DNA from 2 places in the Virgibacillus salidurans genome. Region 2 is predicted to be linked to the other one. Evidence: predicted binding sites of a transcription regulator. Region 2 holds the regulator's gene; the other holds the start of a gene.

Region 1 (9,039 bases), 460 kb from region 2:
TGATACTTTGACTCAGGTACGACAGCTAAGAGTTCAAAAAGCATTGGCATATAATCGGCTAATTCATCACCTTCACGTTCAAAACCGGCCTCATTAATAATCTTTTGCAATTTTATTAACGCAGCACCACGCTTTGAACTATCTCCAAACTCGTGTGCTGACAAATAAAGACCTAATTTCGACTTCAGATCAAACGTGGATACATATAATTCTCTTATTTCCTGGGAAGATAAGCGAAATAATGGATCATAAGATGCGATAAGCTCAATTTTTAATTCACTTGTTTCAATATTCTCCTCAACGCATTCTTGGATATTCTGCTTTTCTTCAATAAATGTATCCGTGGGATAACCCAATAGACGGGACGCGATGACTAGAACAGCCTGTTCTTCCTGCTTTATCATAGCATGCCTCTTTCGTATGCGAATGTAGCTGCAGCCCCTTCACGTGGTGCTAAATCCTCCAGACTGCAGGCACCTTGTTGATAGTCCAAATCATCGTCCATTTCTCTGCGGCCTGTTGGAATGACGTAGCGCTCAACATATTTTGCCACACCGAGTAGTCGTGCCATGTCTTCAATTTCTTCGGGACTTGTATTTGCTTCTCTTACCAATTCGCTTTGTTTGAACTCATCAACGCCGCCAACTGTTTTTCCTCGCATGAAGACGCGCATTGCTGTTAATTTAAGCAGTACTTTGCGAATCACTTCGGTATCACCGGCTGAGAGAATTGATGCTAAATACTCCATCGGGATACGCATTTGATCTACGGCCGGGATGTAGCCATCCGTGTTTAACTCGTCTTCATTGGTAATGTGGTTCATGATCGGGCTAAGTGGCGGTACATACCAAACCATCGGCATTGTACGATATTCCGGATGTAATGGAAGCGCAATTTTCCATTTGATAGCCATCTTGTAAACAGGTGAATCCTGTGCAGCTTCAATCCATGCATCGTTAATACCAGCTTCGCGTGCTTTATCTTGAATTTCAGGATCAAACGGATCAAGGAAACAGCCAAGTTGAGCTTCATAAAGATCTTGCGGGTCCTCCACAGAAGCAGCATCTTTCACTTTATCTGCATCATAGAGAACAACACCGATATAACGAATACGTCCAACACATGTCTCCGAACAAATTGTTGGGAGTCCTGCTTCTGTACGTGGATAACAGAAGTTACATTTTTCTGCTTTATGTGTATTCCAGTTATAATACACCTTGTGATACGGGCAGCCACTCATACAAAAGCGCCAGCCGCGGCATGCATCCTGATCAACCAGAACAATACCGTCTTCATCACGTTTATACAACGCACCTGATGGACATGAAGCCACACATGATGGATTTAAGCAATGTTCACAAATTCTTGGCAGATACATCATAAACGTTTTTTCATATTCCATGGAAATATGGTCCTGCAATTCCTGCACGTTTGGATCAAGTGGAACGATTTCACTTCCACCTGCCAAGTCGTCATCCCAGTTAGAGCCCCACTCCGGTTTATCCATAAATTTACCGGTGATCATCGACTTTGGTCTGGCGACAGGAAGATTTTCCGATTTCGGGCTGTGAATCAGATTGTCATAATCGTAAGTCCATGGTTCATAGTAGTCTTCCATGGTGGCCATATCCGGGTTATAAAAGATGTTGGCCAGTTTGGTGATCGGGCCTCCTGCTTTAAGTTTTAGCTTCCCATTCTTTAATTCCCAGCCACCTTTGAAGCGATCAGTATCTTCCCATTGTTTCGGATAGCCTGGTCCCGGGCGTGTTTCTACGTTATTAAACCACATATATTCTGTTCCCGGGCGGTTTGTCCATGTGTTTTTACAGGTTACCGAACACGTGTGACAGCCAATACATTTGTCAAGGTGCATTACCATTGCAACTTGTGCTTTAATTCTCAAGCCAATCTACCTCCTTCAATTTTCGTATCACGGCGACGGTATCGCGTTGATGACCAGTCGGACCGTAGTAATTAAATCCATAGCTTAGTTGTGAATAACCACCGATCATATGCGTCGGTTTTAAAGAAATTCGTGTAACACTGTTATGTGTACCACCGCGTTTTTTATTGATTGCAGTTCCCGGCACACCAAGCGTTCGATCCTGGGCATGATGCATGTAAGCCAACCCTTTTGGAATTCGGTATGTTAGTACCACTCTTGCCGAAATCACGCCATTTCTGTTATAAACTTCAATCCAATCATTATCTTTAAGTCCGATCGAATTACCGTCTTTTTCATTCATCCAAACGGTCTGCCAGCCTCTAAATAACTGGGCCATTGCCGTCGTATCCGTGAACATGGTATGAATGCCCCATTTTTGGTGTGGGGTTAAATACCTTACCGTAATCGAATCTCCGTTGCTGGCGACCCCTTTTTCATTCGCTAAGAATGGTCCATGGTTTAATGGCGGTAAATATAAAGGTAATCCTTCACCGAAATCAAGCATCATCTCATGATCCAGATAAAAACTCTGCCGCCCTGTCAGCGTATGCCACGGAAGTTTATATTCCGTATTGACGGTAAATGGTGAATAACGCCGATTGTCTTTCTCCAAGCCGCTCCATACCGGTGTTGAAATAGCATGCTGCGGACGAGCAGTTAAGTCATCCAGGGTGAAGGCTTCCTCTTCCCGACCTGATGCAATATCAGATAGGTTCTGACCTGTTTTTTCCTCCAGCGATTTCCACCCTTCCACAGCCCGTTTCCCGTTTGTCGCTCCAGACATTAATAGGATGGCCTCAATTGCCTGTTTGTCGGTATAAAGATCAGGATGTCCTTTGCCAATTCCATCTCTTTTTGATAAACCAAGACGGCTTTCTAATTCGTTGTAAACACCCTCACCCTTTATTTTTACGCCTTTTGCCCCATAGCCTTTTTTAATTTCAGGGCCAATTGTCGTCATTTGCTGGTACACATTCGGGTAATCGCGTTTAACGATTTGGAAGTTCGGCATTGTTTTCCCCGGAATTGCTTCAACTTCACCTTTGCGCCAATCCTTAATTTTTCCAAGCGGTTGGGCAATCTGTCCTGTGGAATCATGACCAAGTGGTGTCATCATTAACTCCTCTGTCGGCGGCAGATGTTCTTCTGCAAGCTCAGAGAAGACCTTCGCAATCTCCCGGAATGTATTCCAATCACTTTTGGATTGCCATGGCGGTGAAATAGCTGCATTAAACGGATGGACGAATGGATGCATATCGGTACTGCTTATATCGAATTTCTCGTACCATGTTGCAGCAGGCAATACAATATCTGAAAACAATCCTGAACTCGTCATCCGAAAGTCAACACTGACAAAAAGGTCGACTTTCCCTTCAGGTGCTTTCCCTTCTGCGTTTACTACCTCAGGCTGCCATGAATCTTCCGGATCTGTTAAAACTTGATCTTCGCCGCCAATTAAATGCTTCGCGAAATATTCATGACCTTTCCCGCTGTCTCCAAGTAAGTTCGAACGCCAATTGAAGAATACTCTTGGGAAGTTCTTTGGATCATCCGGATTTTCTATTGCCCAATCCACTTTCCCGTCCTTAATTTGCTTAACAACGTCATCGATGATTTCCTGATCACTATCTGCCCCGCGCTCCCTGCTATCCTTGACCATGTCAATGGAGTTTTGTGTAAACTGCGGGAAGGAAGGAAGCCACCCGAGTCTTGCTGACATAGCGTTGATATCTGCTGGATGCATGTTGTTATACTTACTACCCCAGCTGGACTGAGTCTGATCATCATTTACATCCACTTCATACCGGAATTGATCTGTTGCAAAATAGAACCAGGATGTTCCGTTTTGATGACGCGGCGGTTTTATCCAGTCTCCGGCAAACGCAACCTGTTGCCAACCTTCCAGCGGGCGAACTTTTTCCTGGCCTACGTAATGAGCCCAGCCACCGCCATTGACTCCTTGAGATCCTGTCAATAAAACCAGGTTGAGAATAGCGCGGTAAATTTGATCACTATTGTACCAATGATTTGTTCCGCCCCCCATTGCTATCATCGATTTACCATTTGTCCGCGCAGCATTATCTGCAAATTCCTTGGCAATCTTGATGACATGATTTTTATTAACACTTGTAATCCCTTCCTGCCATGCAGGTGTAAATGGCTTCGGATCATCATAATCTAATGGGTAATCTCCCGGGAGGTCTCTGCCTACACCTGTATGGGCCATCATCAAATCATACACTGTCGTAACCTTGAGCACATTCCCATGATGATCATTTATATATTTTACCGGCACACCACGTTTAACGGTGTCGCCATTCTGTTGAGCAAAATTCGGGAAAGTCACCATCGCTGTTTCATCGGATTGATGAATGAAACTTAACTCTGGATCAATCTCTGTTCCATCTTCTTTTTCCAGATTTAAATTCCACTTATTCCCTCCGTCCCAGCGGAAACCTTCTGTACCATTTGGCGCAACCAATTCATTCGTACTCACGTCCCACACAAGCGGCTTCCACTCACCAAGTTCCTGTGTATCTTCGATATCTGAGGATCGCAGGAATCGATCAGATCGGCAGTCCGTCTCACTCTCGTTTAATGTAACGAGAAAAGGCAAGTCCGTGAACCGTTTAACATAATCGATAAAATAAGGTATTTGCTGCTTCACATAAAATTCTTTCAGGATTACATGCGTCATCGCCATCGCCAGTGCAGCATCTGTTCCAGCTTTTGCCGGCATCCAGATGTCGGCAAATTTCTCATATTCCGCATAATCCGGGCTGACACCAACGACTTTCGTTCCGTTATATCTTGCTTCTACCATGAAATGTGCATCCGGCGTCCTTGTTTGTGGCAAATTGGTCCCCCAAATAATAAAGTATTTGCAGTTATACCAATCAGCACTTTCTGGTACATCCGTTTGTTCACCCCATACTTGTGGTGAAGCTGGTGGCAGGTCAGCATACCAATCATAGAAGCTTAAAATGGTTCCTCCAACTAAAGAAAGAAAACGTGTCCCTGCCGCATAGCTCACCATGGACATTGCCGGTATTGGACTAAAACCCACAATACGGTCAGGTCCATACGCTTTAATGGTGTAAATGGATGCACTGGCAATGATTTGGCAAACTTCTTTCCAATCCGCACGAATAAATCCCCCTTTACCACGAGATTTCACATATTTATCCCGTTTTACCGGATCACTCGCAATATTCTCCCAGGCAGCTACAGGATCATAGCCTTCATCACGTTCTGCTTTCCACATCTCATATAAGTCACCGCGGATATATGGATATTTCACTCTAACCGGGCTGTATGTATACCAGGAAAAGCTCGCTCCCCTTGGACAGCCACGTGGTTCATATTCCGGGAAGTCATCTCCAGTTGTCGGATAATCGGTTTGCTGTGTTTCCGATGTAATGATCCCGTCTTTCACGTAAATTTTCCAGCTGCAGGAACCGGTGCAATTGACCCCATGTGTAGATCGTACCACTTTGTCATATTGCCATCTGCGGCGGTAAATATCTTCTGAATCCCTTGGACGAGGACTTTCCTCTGTAAATCCATCATTAATCCGATTTCCTTTTTTCAAATGCTTTAGCTGGTCCAATAATTTATTTGTTCGTTTCACCATTCGTTATTCGCTCCCTCCGGCACCTGAGTCGATTGGATTAAAGCGTTCTCCGTGAATACGAAAAGTCCCTGTTCCCTCTTCCAATTCTTCCAGGAAAACCTTTAACGTCGGCGCATTTGCCGCAACCAATATCAACCGCTCCAATGTATCAAGATCATTCATCTCGTAAATGGATTCAATAATCCCTGGAGATAGATCACCAAACCGCATTCGTAATACGTAAATCAAATCTTCCCGGTCCTGAACAAATTCTGCATCCTCTTCAAAACCAAACAATTGAATTCCTCCTTTTTAAACTTTTGACTTAGGGTTCATCATTTTGAAATAATCAGCAACCATGACTTCTTGACACTTATCCGCAGTCGATTTCACAAATCCCTCTAGTTCGGTACTTTGCTCCTCTATTGCTTCAAATGTAAAAAATTGTTCTTCTTGATGTGCAAATTGATCACCAAACTTTAATCGAATATGAAGCCCGGTCTCCTCTTTGATTGCATCTGCTTGAATATCATACGTATGAACATTATGGAGTTCTTCAAATTTACCGGTTATATACCAATAAAGATCCGGCGATATCACCCTTAACGACTTTCTTCTCCGGTGCTGTTTATCTTCATTCATGGACTATCCCTCCCTATGAATGACTTTATATTAATGATTTGGTAAAATTCTTTCTTCCTCTTGATTATGCAGTAAATCGACAAGAACTAAAGCCTGGAACCGCTGCAGGACCGCATCACTAAATCCATCCGAATCCAATATCTCCTTAATTTCTTTAACAAGCATTCGCAAAAGATCATGATCGCGGGTCAGCTCAATAATGGAATCTTTTAATTCCGGTGACTCCTCAACCAAGTCCTTATATAATCCTTCTTCTTCCGAGTCCGCGTGTTGCAGTGTTCTTGTTTCCCAATGTTCAACGGCAACATAAGCTGTTTCCAATGCCTTTTCTTCCTGCCCGTTCTTTAAAAGGAACTCGAGAATTTCGTTTAATTCTTCCGCCTCATTTAGCGCTGCTTCATGAATGGCAGAGTGACTATCTATATGTTTCAAACCTGGACCTGACATGTAACATTCACTCCTCTTCTTTTCCTGAAATGTAGATATTCCTAGTATTACTTTTCATTGTAAACAACACAGGGGAAAATAAGCTGTGACAAACGTCACAACTTTTCATTTTTTCTCCTATAATTCTGGATCTTTTTGTAAGTTCTATTGCTTTTAAACCTTCGCAGTTAATATAGAATGTAACATTATGCGCAATACTCTCCGCCGTCCGGGATCGTTCCGGGTAGTCGGACTAGCGATAGCAACGAAACTGTTTCGTTTATTAAAAATAATATATAATAATCCAATGCTAGCGTAGGAAATACACGGAGACTCCTGTGGGGGCTAAAGGCTAGTGAGACCCCGCAGAGTGGAGCTCGAGGAGGCTCAGGCAGCCGCCCACGGAAAGCGTAGTGTATTTCCATAGCGGGTGAATACACCAACCATTTCCTGCTTCGTCACAGTTTATATCTTGTATGTCAAAACACCCATTTTTAAACAACCTATTGCTCCATTAAAAAAAGACTGACAAGAGTAATCTCGCCAGCCCTTTTAGAGGAGGAATCAGTAATATCACTTACCGTCATATATAATAAAATAAAAGGAGGTAATTATTATTTAACGGCAATTTACAAACGTTTACGGGAGGGAAACTGATATCCTGATCCTAATCAAAATTTAGTAGCCGTATCCACCAGCAAAACCGCCGGCACCAACGATGATTAGCAGGATGAAAAGGACTACAATCAATGCAAATCCTCCACCAGCGCCATATCCACCTACACTCATTTTAACACCTCCTAACCCTAATAGAATATGCAGCACATCATAACCTGCGTGGGTCATCCAATCACTTTTGCCAGAATGGGCTATTAAGAAAAACTACCGCGCATTTTTCCAGAAATCGGATACCGGAGGTCGAATTGATGGAAATCGGCTAAAATCCTGGTTTCTTTATCATAAAAATAGGCGGTGGAAAATTCCGTTTTCATAGTGTTTGCCGAGCAGACCTTTGCATAAGTTATAAGTGTAATCATAGAAAAAGAGGTGAAAAAAATGAGTTCGAATAAATACAATAATAATTCATCGTTTGACGGTCTGATGAAAGGGATGGATTCCTTTCTTAATGATTCCTTTAGAAATTTCAATTCCCTGTTTAGTCGAAGATCATTTGATGTAGATATGTATGAAACAAAATCCGATGTTGTTATTCAGGCGAAATTACCTGGAATCAAACGTGATCAGATTGAACTGGAAATTGTAGGGAACCAGATTCGAATAGCTGTCCAAAATACTACAATCTATGAAGAAATCAATGATAGAGAGAAGCATCAGCACAAAGAACAGTCCGAGCAAAGGATGGAACGCTTCGTCACATTACCGTTTACCATTTCCGAAAAAGAAACAACAGCTGCATATAAAGATGGAGTGTCAAAAATTACTACTCCTATAAATAATGCAAGCAGAAAGTTCATTGATATTGACAAATGACGGTAATACATTAGAAAACTTGGCATACGTTAAAGGGATTCTTATGAAAGCGTACTTTGCTTTCTTAGAAACCCTTATGCTTTGGAGTGCAAGTCTTTATGGCGAGTGCCTTAGTTGCACTTATGCAGACAGGAAAGTTTTGTACTTTCCTGTCTGCCAAAAAAACCGGTGATCCACACAAGCTGGAAAACCGGTTTTTACATCGTTTATCGCTATTCAAGATTTCTCTCCATAAGTGAAGAAACTTCCTGAAAACCAAGCCTCTCATACAAATGTTTCACATGATTCCCGGAATATACATGTAACTGTACTTTCTTATATCCCTCTAATTTCAGTTGTTTGAATGCTCCCTCACATAACTCTTCCGCTATCCCCTGCTTACGGTATTGCGGCAAGACATAAACTTCCGGAATAACCCCGACCATTTCTCCCGTATGATAATCCATTATGCTTCCAACGCCGATCCATCCTTGAATGACATTATTTTCAATAGAAACAAGGTAATATCCGCCGCTCAACAAAAACGGAGATACCATTTGCATTGCTTTCTCCCAGCTTGGTTCAACATGACCCATGGTTGATTCCTTTAATACATCCAAAGCGTGACCAAGTATTTCCTGCGACTCACGAGAAGTGGCTTTTCTAACTGTCATTTGCCATTACATCCCCTTAGGCACTGTATTCCTATATCATGCATCGAAATATCCGAAAACCTAAACTATCTTTATAAACATAGGATAAATGCTCATGCTGTTCGTGAATGGTTAAGTAAGTTTCTTTTATGTTTTCTGACAGGGAGAAATCAGCGGCGTTCTCCACATCATCCCCATCAAATTTCTTTTCATATTTTTCTACACCAATCTGCTTGAAACCACCTTTTTGAAAAGCACTTACCCATTCTGCTTCTGTTCGTAGTGGAGAA
Region 2 (9,039 bases):
TTCGAAATATCTTCGACGGAAGTTTTTTCTGAATCATAATCTACCGTTGCCTTTTCTGTCGTTAAATTGACCCGGGCTTCTACGCCATCCATTTTATTTAAAACTTTTTCAATACGATTGGAACAAGCAGCACAGGTCATGCCTGTTACACCAAGTGTTGCATGATTTGTTTCGGTTTCACTCATGAATGCTCCCTCCTAACTACTTGGAAAACTGCTTCAGTACACTCATTAATTCCTCAATCGTTTCCGCGCCTTCTCCTTGTTTAATCGCATCACTAACACAATGGTTGATATGTCGCTCCGTGACAGCGAAGCCTACATTTTTTAATGCGGATTGAATGGCGCTAATTTGTACTAAAATATCTACACAATAGCGATCCTCTTCCACCATTTTCTGTATTCCACGAACTTGACCTTCTATCCGTTTCAGGCGGTTAATCGTTTTTTCCTTTTCAGCTTCTGTTCTTGGGGTACTTGGGTGATCATGTAAGAATTTATCCAAATAAATCACTTCCTTTTCTTTTATACTTACACTATACCCCCGAATGGTATTATTGTCAACAAAAAACCAGGAAAAGGTTAAATTACACCTTATTCATAATTACCATACCTAGCTAGGGAGGGAGGGAGGGAGGGAGGGAGGGAGGGTATTTAGCCAAAAATACTCCCGCTCTAATCATAATGATATTAGCTATCCTACATTTAACAGCCTCTTTATTTCATCCTTATTCCTTTCAAACCCAATCATGCTTTTTGGCTTTCTCACTAACCTCAAAAGGGATGGATCAGAAAATACAAGTGCTGGTACGATTCTATTTCCCGTTATATTTATAAGATCTTTTTCTTTTGATGGTTGTTTTGCTAAATCATATTGTTTGTTCGGAATACGATGACTTTCCAAGAATTTTTTCAAATCCTGGCAATCCGAACAAGTAGGTCTCGTGTAGATTTCCAGATGATATTTAGCCATATCTCTAACCCCTATTGCTTATTCTTTTACTTCTATAATAAACTCCATGTCTTCTTCGGAAAGATCTAGCGTGATTTTACTACAATAACCTCACGCTAGAGTTTTACTTAAATAGCTGTTTAATGACATTACTTAAGCTTTTAATAGTTTTGCATTGATCGCAACAATAATGGTACTCAAACTCATCAATACTGCCCCTACTGCAGGACTTAGTACAATGCCAATGGGTGCTAGGACACCTGCTGCCAGTGGTATGGCAAAAATATTATAACCTGTTGCCCACCAGAGATTCTGGACCATTTTTCGATACGTTTTTTTCGATAAATCCATTAATGCCACAACATCGTTTGGGTTGCTTTTCACAAGCACCACATCAGCTGTTTCCATTGCTACATCCGTACCTGCGCCAATAGCAATCCCCAAATCAGCTGTTGCCAAGGCAGGTGCGTCATTTACCCCATCACCCGTCATCGCAACCTTCCAGCCTTTTGCTTGTATTTGTTTCACCTGATTCGCTTTATCATCCGGTAAAACTTCTGCATAGACTTCATCGATACCCAGTTGTTTTGCCACCCAGTTTGCTACTTTCTTATTGTCACCTGTAAGCATAATCGAATGAACGCCCTCTTTTTTTAATGATGCGATTGCTTCTTTGGCAGTCTCACGAACCATATCGGCAAGTGCAACCATACCGGCTAATTCATCCTCGACCAGTACAAATACAACGGTCTTTCCCTCTTCTGACATTTCATTAAACAACTGCTGATCGTAACTAAAATTATTATCACTTACATAACCCGGACTGACAACATTTACTTTTCTTCCATCCACTTTCCCTTGAATTCCTTTTCCTGTTATGGACTCGAAATCAGTTAAATTTCCTAAAGCAACCTCTTGTTCCTTCGCTTCCTTCACAATCCCGGTTGCTATCGGATGTTCAGAGTTTTGTTCTACAGTGGAAGCATATTTCAAAAGATCTCCTTCGTTATATCCCTCACTAGGCACGATATTAGTTACACCAAATTCACCTTTTGTCAGTGTACCTGTTTTATCAAAAACAACTGCATTCAAATTACGTGCCCCTTCAAAATTAGCACGGTTCCGGATTAACAATCCTTTTTTGGCAGAAATAGATGTAGAAACTGCTACAACAAGAGGTGCTGCGAGTCCGAGCGCATGCGGACAGGTAATAACCATAACGGTAACCATCCGTTCAATGGCAACATCAAAAGAGTACCCCAAGAGCAACCAAATAAATAAGGTCGCAAAGCCGGCAGCTAGTGCAAGGTAAAATAACCACTTAGCCGCGCGGTTCGTCAAATCCTGTGTTCTGGATTTTGATTCCTGTGCTTCCCTTACCATTGTAATAACCTGTGATAAATAGGAATCTTCCCCCGTTTTTTCAACCTGTACGGTAAGGGAGCCTTCCTTATTAATCGATCCGCCGATAACTTCATCACCTTTATCTTTTTCAACCGGAACGGATTCCCCCGTAAGCATAGATTCATCAATAGCTGAATTCCCATCAAAAATCGTTCCGTCTACAGGGATCTTTTCGCCCGGTTTTATAAGTACCCTGTCATTATTTTTCAACTCTGATAAAGGCACATCCTGTACTTGATCATTATCATCTAATCGATGTGCTTCGTTTGGCATAAGTTTCACCAGCTGTTCAAGCGCGTTAGATGCACCCATCACCGACCGCATTTCAATCCAGTGACCGAGTAACATAATATCGACCAATGTTGCCAGTTCCCAGAATAACTGATTGCCTTCCCAGCCAAATACAACCATGGTACTATATCCGTACGCTATGGTAATAGCAAGAGCAATGAGTGTCATCATTCCAGAATTCTTATCTTTCAACTCACTAATTCCACCTGTTATAAATGGCCAGCCACCATAGAAGAATACGACTGTTGATAATGCAAATAAAATAAACATATCACCAGCAAAACGCCAATCAACCCCTATAAAGGTTTGAATCATAGGCGATAAAGCGAGAATTGGAATGGTAATAATTAAAGAAATAAAGAATCGTTTCTTAAAATCTCCGATCATATCTCCATGATCATGATGCCCATGACCTCCGTGACCGCCATGGTCATGTCCCCCATGACTACCATGGCCATGCGCATGACTTTGATGACTGTCATGGGTATGTTCTTCACCATCATGATGGTGATGGTCATGGTTATGGTGGTTGTGTTCGCTGTGCTTATGTTTTTCGTCTTCATGTTTTGCCATTAATATCACTCCTTCTAAATTATTTTGTTTGTCCTTCCATATGTTGCACAAATATCCATTCCTTATTTCTACTATATCATACTATACCTATGTAGGGTAATTTTAAAACTGAAAAGAAAAACTATCTTCATTTGACAAGACTATTTTTAGCTATGGTGACTAATGCTTTATTTCTTTTTGAGTGTTTTTTCGCAACTAGTAAACCCTAGTATACCGATTTATATGAGTTGTGCCTACATTTCCATCTCTTGTTTATACCCTTTTTCTTTCTGGTTAAAAGACATATGTAAATAAAAAGAAAAAAGGACGTCTCCGTAAAAATTATCAGCTTCTACGAAAACGTCCTTTATATTTAATTTTGTAAGGTTTTCAATTTTGCATAAAGGCAAAGGCCTGTCATCACAGGCATGGAGACATGTTTACATCATGCCGCCCATTCCACCCATACCGCCCATGTCAGGCATTCCGCCGCCAGCAGCGCCGCCATCTTCTTCAGGCTTGTCTGCGACTACAGCTTCGGTTGTTAGGAACATTGCTGCTACAGATGCAGCGTTTTGAAGTGCATAACGTACCACTTTTGCCGGGTCAACAATTCCAGCGTCAACCATGTTTACCCATTGGACATTTGCAGCGTCGTAACCTACGCCAACTTCTTCGCCTTTTAGACGCTCAACAACGATTGATCCTTCAAGACCAGCGTTGTGGGCGATTTGGCGTACAGGCTCTTCCAGTGCACGAAGTACGATGCTGGCACCTGTTGATTCATCACCGTCAAGTGTTAAATCACTTACTTTCTTGTAAACATTCACAAGTGCTGTACCACCACCGGAAACGATACCTTCTTGAACTGCTGCACGTGTAGAGTTTAACGCATCTTCAATACGCAGTTTACGTTCTTTCAATTCCGTTTCAGTTGCAGCACCGACTTTGATCACCGCTACACCACCAGCTAATTTAGCCAGGCGTTCTTGTAGTTTTTCTTTATCAAAATCAGAAGTAGTTTCCTCTGCTTGTGCACGGATTTGCCCTACACGGGAGGAAATGGTTTCAGGATTTCCGGATCCTTCTACAATTGTTGTATGTTCTTTCGTAACAACAATCTTAGAAGCACGTCCTAATTGTTCCATTTCTGTGCTCTTAAGATCCAGACCAAGATCTTCTGTAATTACTTCTGCACCGGTTAATGTTGCGATATCTTCAAGCATTGCTTTACGACGGTCGCCAAATCCAGGTGCTTTTACAGCTACTGCATTAAATGTTCCGCGGAGTTTATTCACAACTAATGTTGCAAGTGCTTCTCCTTCAACATCTTCAGCAATAATTAGAAGCGGTCTGCTTTGTTGTACAACCTGTTCCAGAATTGGCAATACTTCCTGGATATTTCCGATTTTCTTATCGGTAATTAAAATATATGGATCTTCCAGGACTGCTTCCATTTTATCCTGGTCTGAAACCATGTATGGAGATGCATAGCCACGGTCAAATTGCATACCTTCAACAACTTCAAGTTCTGTGTTGAATCCTTTTGACTCTTCAATCGTGATAACACCGTCATTACCAACGCGTTCCATCGCTTCAGAAATCAGGCTTCCGACTTCTTCGTCACCGGATGAAACGGATGCAACTTGAGCAATCGATTCTTTGCTGTCAATTGGTTCTGCGATGGTTTGCAATTCTTTTACAGCAACTTCTACTGCTTTTTCAATCCCGCGACGGATGCCTACTGGATTTGCACCTGAAGTTACGTTTTTCAAACCTTCTGTGATCATTGCTTGTGCAAGTACTGTAGCTGTTGTTGTACCGTCACCGGCAACATCATTCGTTTTAGATGCTACTTCGGATACAAGCTGTGCACCCATATTTTCAAATGCATCTTCCAGTTCGATTTCTTTTGCGATTGTTACACCATCATTTGTAATTAATGGAGAACCGAATTTTTTATCTAATACAACATTACGGCCTTTTGGTCCGAGTGTTACTTTTACAGCATCTGCTAATGTATCTACACCACGAAGCATTGCGCGACGTGCGTCTTCATTAAATTTAAGTTGTTTAGCCATATGAAAATTTCCTCCTTCTATTCTAGTCCGAAAATTTTTATTATTTCTTAGCTAATGACAGCTAAAATATCATTCTCACGAAGAATTAAGTATTCCTTGCCTTCGTATTTCACTTCCGTACCTGCAAATTTGGAGAAGATAATAGCATCCCCTTGTGCAACTTCTGGAGCAACTTTTTCACCATTATCAGTTACTCGTCCGGAACCAACTGCAACTACTTTACCTTCTTGCGGTTTTTCTTGTGCAGAGTCTGGAAGTACAATACCGCTTGCAGTCTTTTCTTCTTGCTCAACAAGCTCGATGATTACGCGATCTCCTAGTGGTTTAATCATGTGGAAAGCCTCCTTAATTCCATATCATTTTTGTTCATGTTAGCACTCTTATGCTCCGAGTGCTAATCCCAATTAATATAATAAATAATTCTTTCTAAAAATGCAAGTATAATGTGATACTAATTTTTTAGTTTAGTATGACGACATTCGACAAAATACGGGGCGTGACAGGCACTGTTCGGGTACTCCCCTGAGACGTTCTATTATTATCTGAGGGAAAACTGTGATAAAATGTATGATTGTAAATAGATCTTTAGATGAAACATACACTAGTAGTACATATATTTTTAAAGGAGTCGTTATATTTTGCCAAAACGATATTGGTGGGTCATTTTAACCTATCTTATTATGCAGTTTTCGGGGGTTATTTTTGCGCCCATCCTGTACTTAGTTCTCCCTATAAGTGAATTCGATGCTGTTATTTACTGGTCAATTATAAGCTTTGCTTTGGCGCTTGTGGTTGTGCTTTTCTTATTAAGACCTGATATGAAAACCGGAAATTCACGTGAGGCCGCTCCCATTGGGGCTATGATTGGATGGTCAATAATTGGGGTGTTTATGGCCTTCCTAGCTCAAGGTCTTGCTGCTACGATTGAAATAGAACTGCTTGGAATCGACCCTGGCTCTGAGAATACACAACAGATCATGGATATTTCACGTGCTGCGCCACTATTTATGATTATCCCTGCGATAATAGCACCTGTGTTAGAAGAAATTATCTTCCGTAAAATTATTTTTGGTCAATTTTATGCACGGACTAACTTCTTTATCGCGGCGTTATTGTCTGCTCTAATATTCGGGTTTATTCATTTAGATCCTACACACCTCCTAATTTATGCTTCGATGGGGTTTGTCTTTGCCTTTCTCTATGTGAAGACAAAGCGGATTCTTGTACCTATTATCGTACATGCGGCAATGAACACCATTGTCGTTGCCGCACAATTCGGTTTGACTCCGGAGGACATTGAACGGATGCAGCGAGAACTGGAACAGATGCAGATGATCTTTTTAGGAGGTTAATTTATGGGTATGGCAATCATTTATTTTGCCATGGGTATAGGATTCATATATCTAGCAACTCAATTTGGGGATTCAACATGGGATTTTACAACCATCATTTTTGCACTTGTTGCTACACTTGATTTCGGTGTAGGATTTAGAATGTTATCCGACCACTTTCGGGCAAAGAAAAAGAAGTAGAACTGAATCTGCGTAACGGATTCAGTTAAACGGAGAAAATATTTAGGGATACAAATCAGACTGATTTGTATCCCTATTGTTGTGTAAAATCCAATATTTTCAGCCACTTTAATTATTTGCAGGTGCTCCCGCTCGAGTTGCCACGATCCTCGCTCGAATTTGAGGTGCCTCTCGCTTGAGTTCGCGCTTTCCAACCACTACGAATCCAGCTCGCCCTTCCTCTCTAATGGATAATGCTTCAGAAAGTACACAAGCGCCTGTAGTTCAACAGCCAAATCAATATGATGTACACGAATATAATGTGGTACGGTCAGGCGTGCAGGTGTAAAGTTAAGAATTCCTGATATTCCCTGCTCCACCAATCGTCCGGTAATTCCCTCCGCTTCACTTGCGGGTATTGTTAAAATCACTACTTTTATAGCCTCCATTTTCGCTTCCAAATCATCTATATGATAGATCGGCACTCCGCCAATATCTGTATCCGCTTTATCCCTGTCTGTATCAAAAGCCATTTTTATCCGGATATTATTGTTTTTCATAAAATTATAATGTAAAAAAGCAGTTCCTAAATTCCCTACACCAATTAAGGCTACGTCAGTCACCTCATCTTGATCCAATGTCTTGCGGAAAAATCCAAGCAAATATTCCACATTATAGCCATAGCCCTTTTTTCCTAATGCCCCAAAGTAGGAAAAGTCCCTTCGAATCGTTGCCGAATCTACCTTTACTGCTTCACTAAGTTCTTTTGAAGAGACGCGTGACTTCCCCTGATGGTTTAAATTATTTAAAAATCGATAATATAAAGGTAAACGCTTCGCTGTTGCCTGTGGTATCTTATTCTGATCCATAGTTATTCCTCTCTTCGTTAGAAAACTTGGTTGCACCAAGCTTTTGGGTGACAGCCTTAGTTGCACTTATGCAGTAAGAAAGTATTTTATACTTTCTTAACTGCCTTCTAATGGTCTACCCCTCATTTTAGCAGAAATCTCAGAGAAAGTCGTGATTAATTTCACAATTGTTGCCCCAAAGATTCTGAGTGCGATACACTGGGGTAGATGAGGTGAACGAAATGATAGTAATGCAATTAAATGAGCTTTCGAAATCTTTCGGGGCTGATGAAATTTTATCAAATGTAAAACTTGAAGTGAAAAGCAATGATCGAATAGCTATTGTTGGGAGAAACGGTTCAGGTAAATCGACGTTACTCAAAATTATGGCCAGCGAGTTAACCTATGACGAAGGTGAATTATTTAGGCCAAAAAACCTTACGATCGGATATTTATCGCAGCATACAGCTTTAGATTCTGTAAAAACAATTTGGGATGAAATGGCTGATGTATTCCAGCACTTAACCGCTCAAGAACAGGAACTCAGAGCCATGGAACGAAAAATGGAACAAGCATCAGAACTCTCCGGCACACATTATGAAAAACTTCTGCAGGATTATGATAAGTTGCAACAAACGTTTCAAAACGAGGGTGGCTACACCTATGAAGCAGATATCAAGGCAGTGCTGACCGGCTTGAATTTTCAGGATTATGATTACAACACACCTATTAATGAACTCAGCGGCGGGCAAAAGACACGCCTGGCATTAGGACAACTTTTATTAAAAAAACCGGAACTGCTCCTATTAGATGAGCCAACAAACCATTTGGATATTGATACACTTGGGTGGCTGGAAAACTATCTTATGAGCTATCCCGGTGCGGTAGTGATTGTTTCCCATGATCGTTATTTTCTAGATAAAACGGTGGCTATTGTTTATGAAATTTCCCGCCATAAAACGAAGAAATACCATGGGAGCTACAGCAAATATCTAGAGCAAAAAGCCATTGATTATGAGAAGGAATTAAACGAATTTGAGAAACAGCAAACCGAAATTAACAAAATGGAAGATTTTATCCAGCGTAATATTGCCCGTGCATCGACAACAAAACGCGCACAAAGCCGCAGGAAACAGCTGCAGAAGATGGAAAAATTAGATAAACCATTAGGCGCTGAGATTTCAGCAAATTTCTCTTTCCAGATTAATAGAAGAAGCGGCAATGATGTCCTTAAAATAGACGATCTATCGTTTCGCTATGAGGAAGAGAGCGGTAATTTATTTTCAAGTGTAAATCTGCATGTGAACAGGGGTGAACGAATTGCTTTGATCGGGCCAAATGGTGTTGGGAAAACAACATTGTTAAAAGCAATCTTAGGAAGCGTGAAACCCACTAGTGGAC

The links. Region 2 encodes Rex, which represses fermentation and respiration genes when NADH is low (regulators of the CRP and FNR family bind a similar motif). Its sites were predicted from a motif close to TTGTGAAATATTTCACAA; they were not measured.
Region 1: the regulator Rex is predicted to act here: its motif matches at 6,731-6,748, upstream of KFZ58_RS01610 (hemerythrin domain-containing protein).

What each region holds. Positions count from the first base shown of each region.
Region 1 is NZ_CP074373.1:281,538-290,576, reverse strand. Features, by position in the region: gene narJ (nitrate reductase molybdenum cofactor assembly chaperone) at 1-404, opposite strand, end outside; gene narH (nitrate reductase subunit beta) at 401-1,903, opposite strand; gene KFZ58_RS01625 (nitrate reductase subunit alpha) at 1,893-5,579, opposite strand; gene KFZ58_RS01620 (hypothetical protein) at 5,583-5,855, opposite strand; gene KFZ58_RS01615 (hypothetical protein) at 5,871-6,200, opposite strand; gene KFZ58_RS01610 (hemerythrin domain-containing protein) at 6,231-6,647, opposite strand; gene KFZ58_RS01605 (YjcZ family sporulation protein) at 7,305-7,415, opposite strand; gene KFZ58_RS01600 (Hsp20/alpha crystallin family protein) at 7,683-8,117, shown strand; gene KFZ58_RS01595 (GNAT family N-acetyltransferase) at 8,330-8,770, opposite strand; gene KFZ58_RS01590 (class I SAM-dependent methyltransferase) at 8,802-9,039, opposite strand, start outside.
Region 2 is NZ_CP074373.1:744,462-753,500, reverse strand. Features, by position in the region: gene KFZ58_RS04165 (heavy metal translocating P-type ATPase) at 1-185, opposite strand, end outside; gene KFZ58_RS04160 (metal-sensing transcriptional repressor) at 202-504, opposite strand; gene KFZ58_RS04155 (glutaredoxin family protein) at 694-972, opposite strand; gene KFZ58_RS04150 (heavy metal translocating P-type ATPase) at 1,105-3,219, opposite strand; gene groL (chaperonin GroEL) at 3,639-5,279, opposite strand; gene groES (co-chaperone GroES) at 5,327-5,611, opposite strand; gene KFZ58_RS04135 (CPBP family intramembrane glutamic endopeptidase) at 5,918-6,631, shown strand; gene KFZ58_RS04130 (YdiK family protein) at 6,635-6,811, shown strand; gene KFZ58_RS04125 (redox-sensing transcriptional repressor Rex) at 7,009-7,659, opposite strand; gene KFZ58_RS04120 (ABC-F family ATP-binding cassette domain-containing protein) at 7,881-9,039, shown strand, end outside.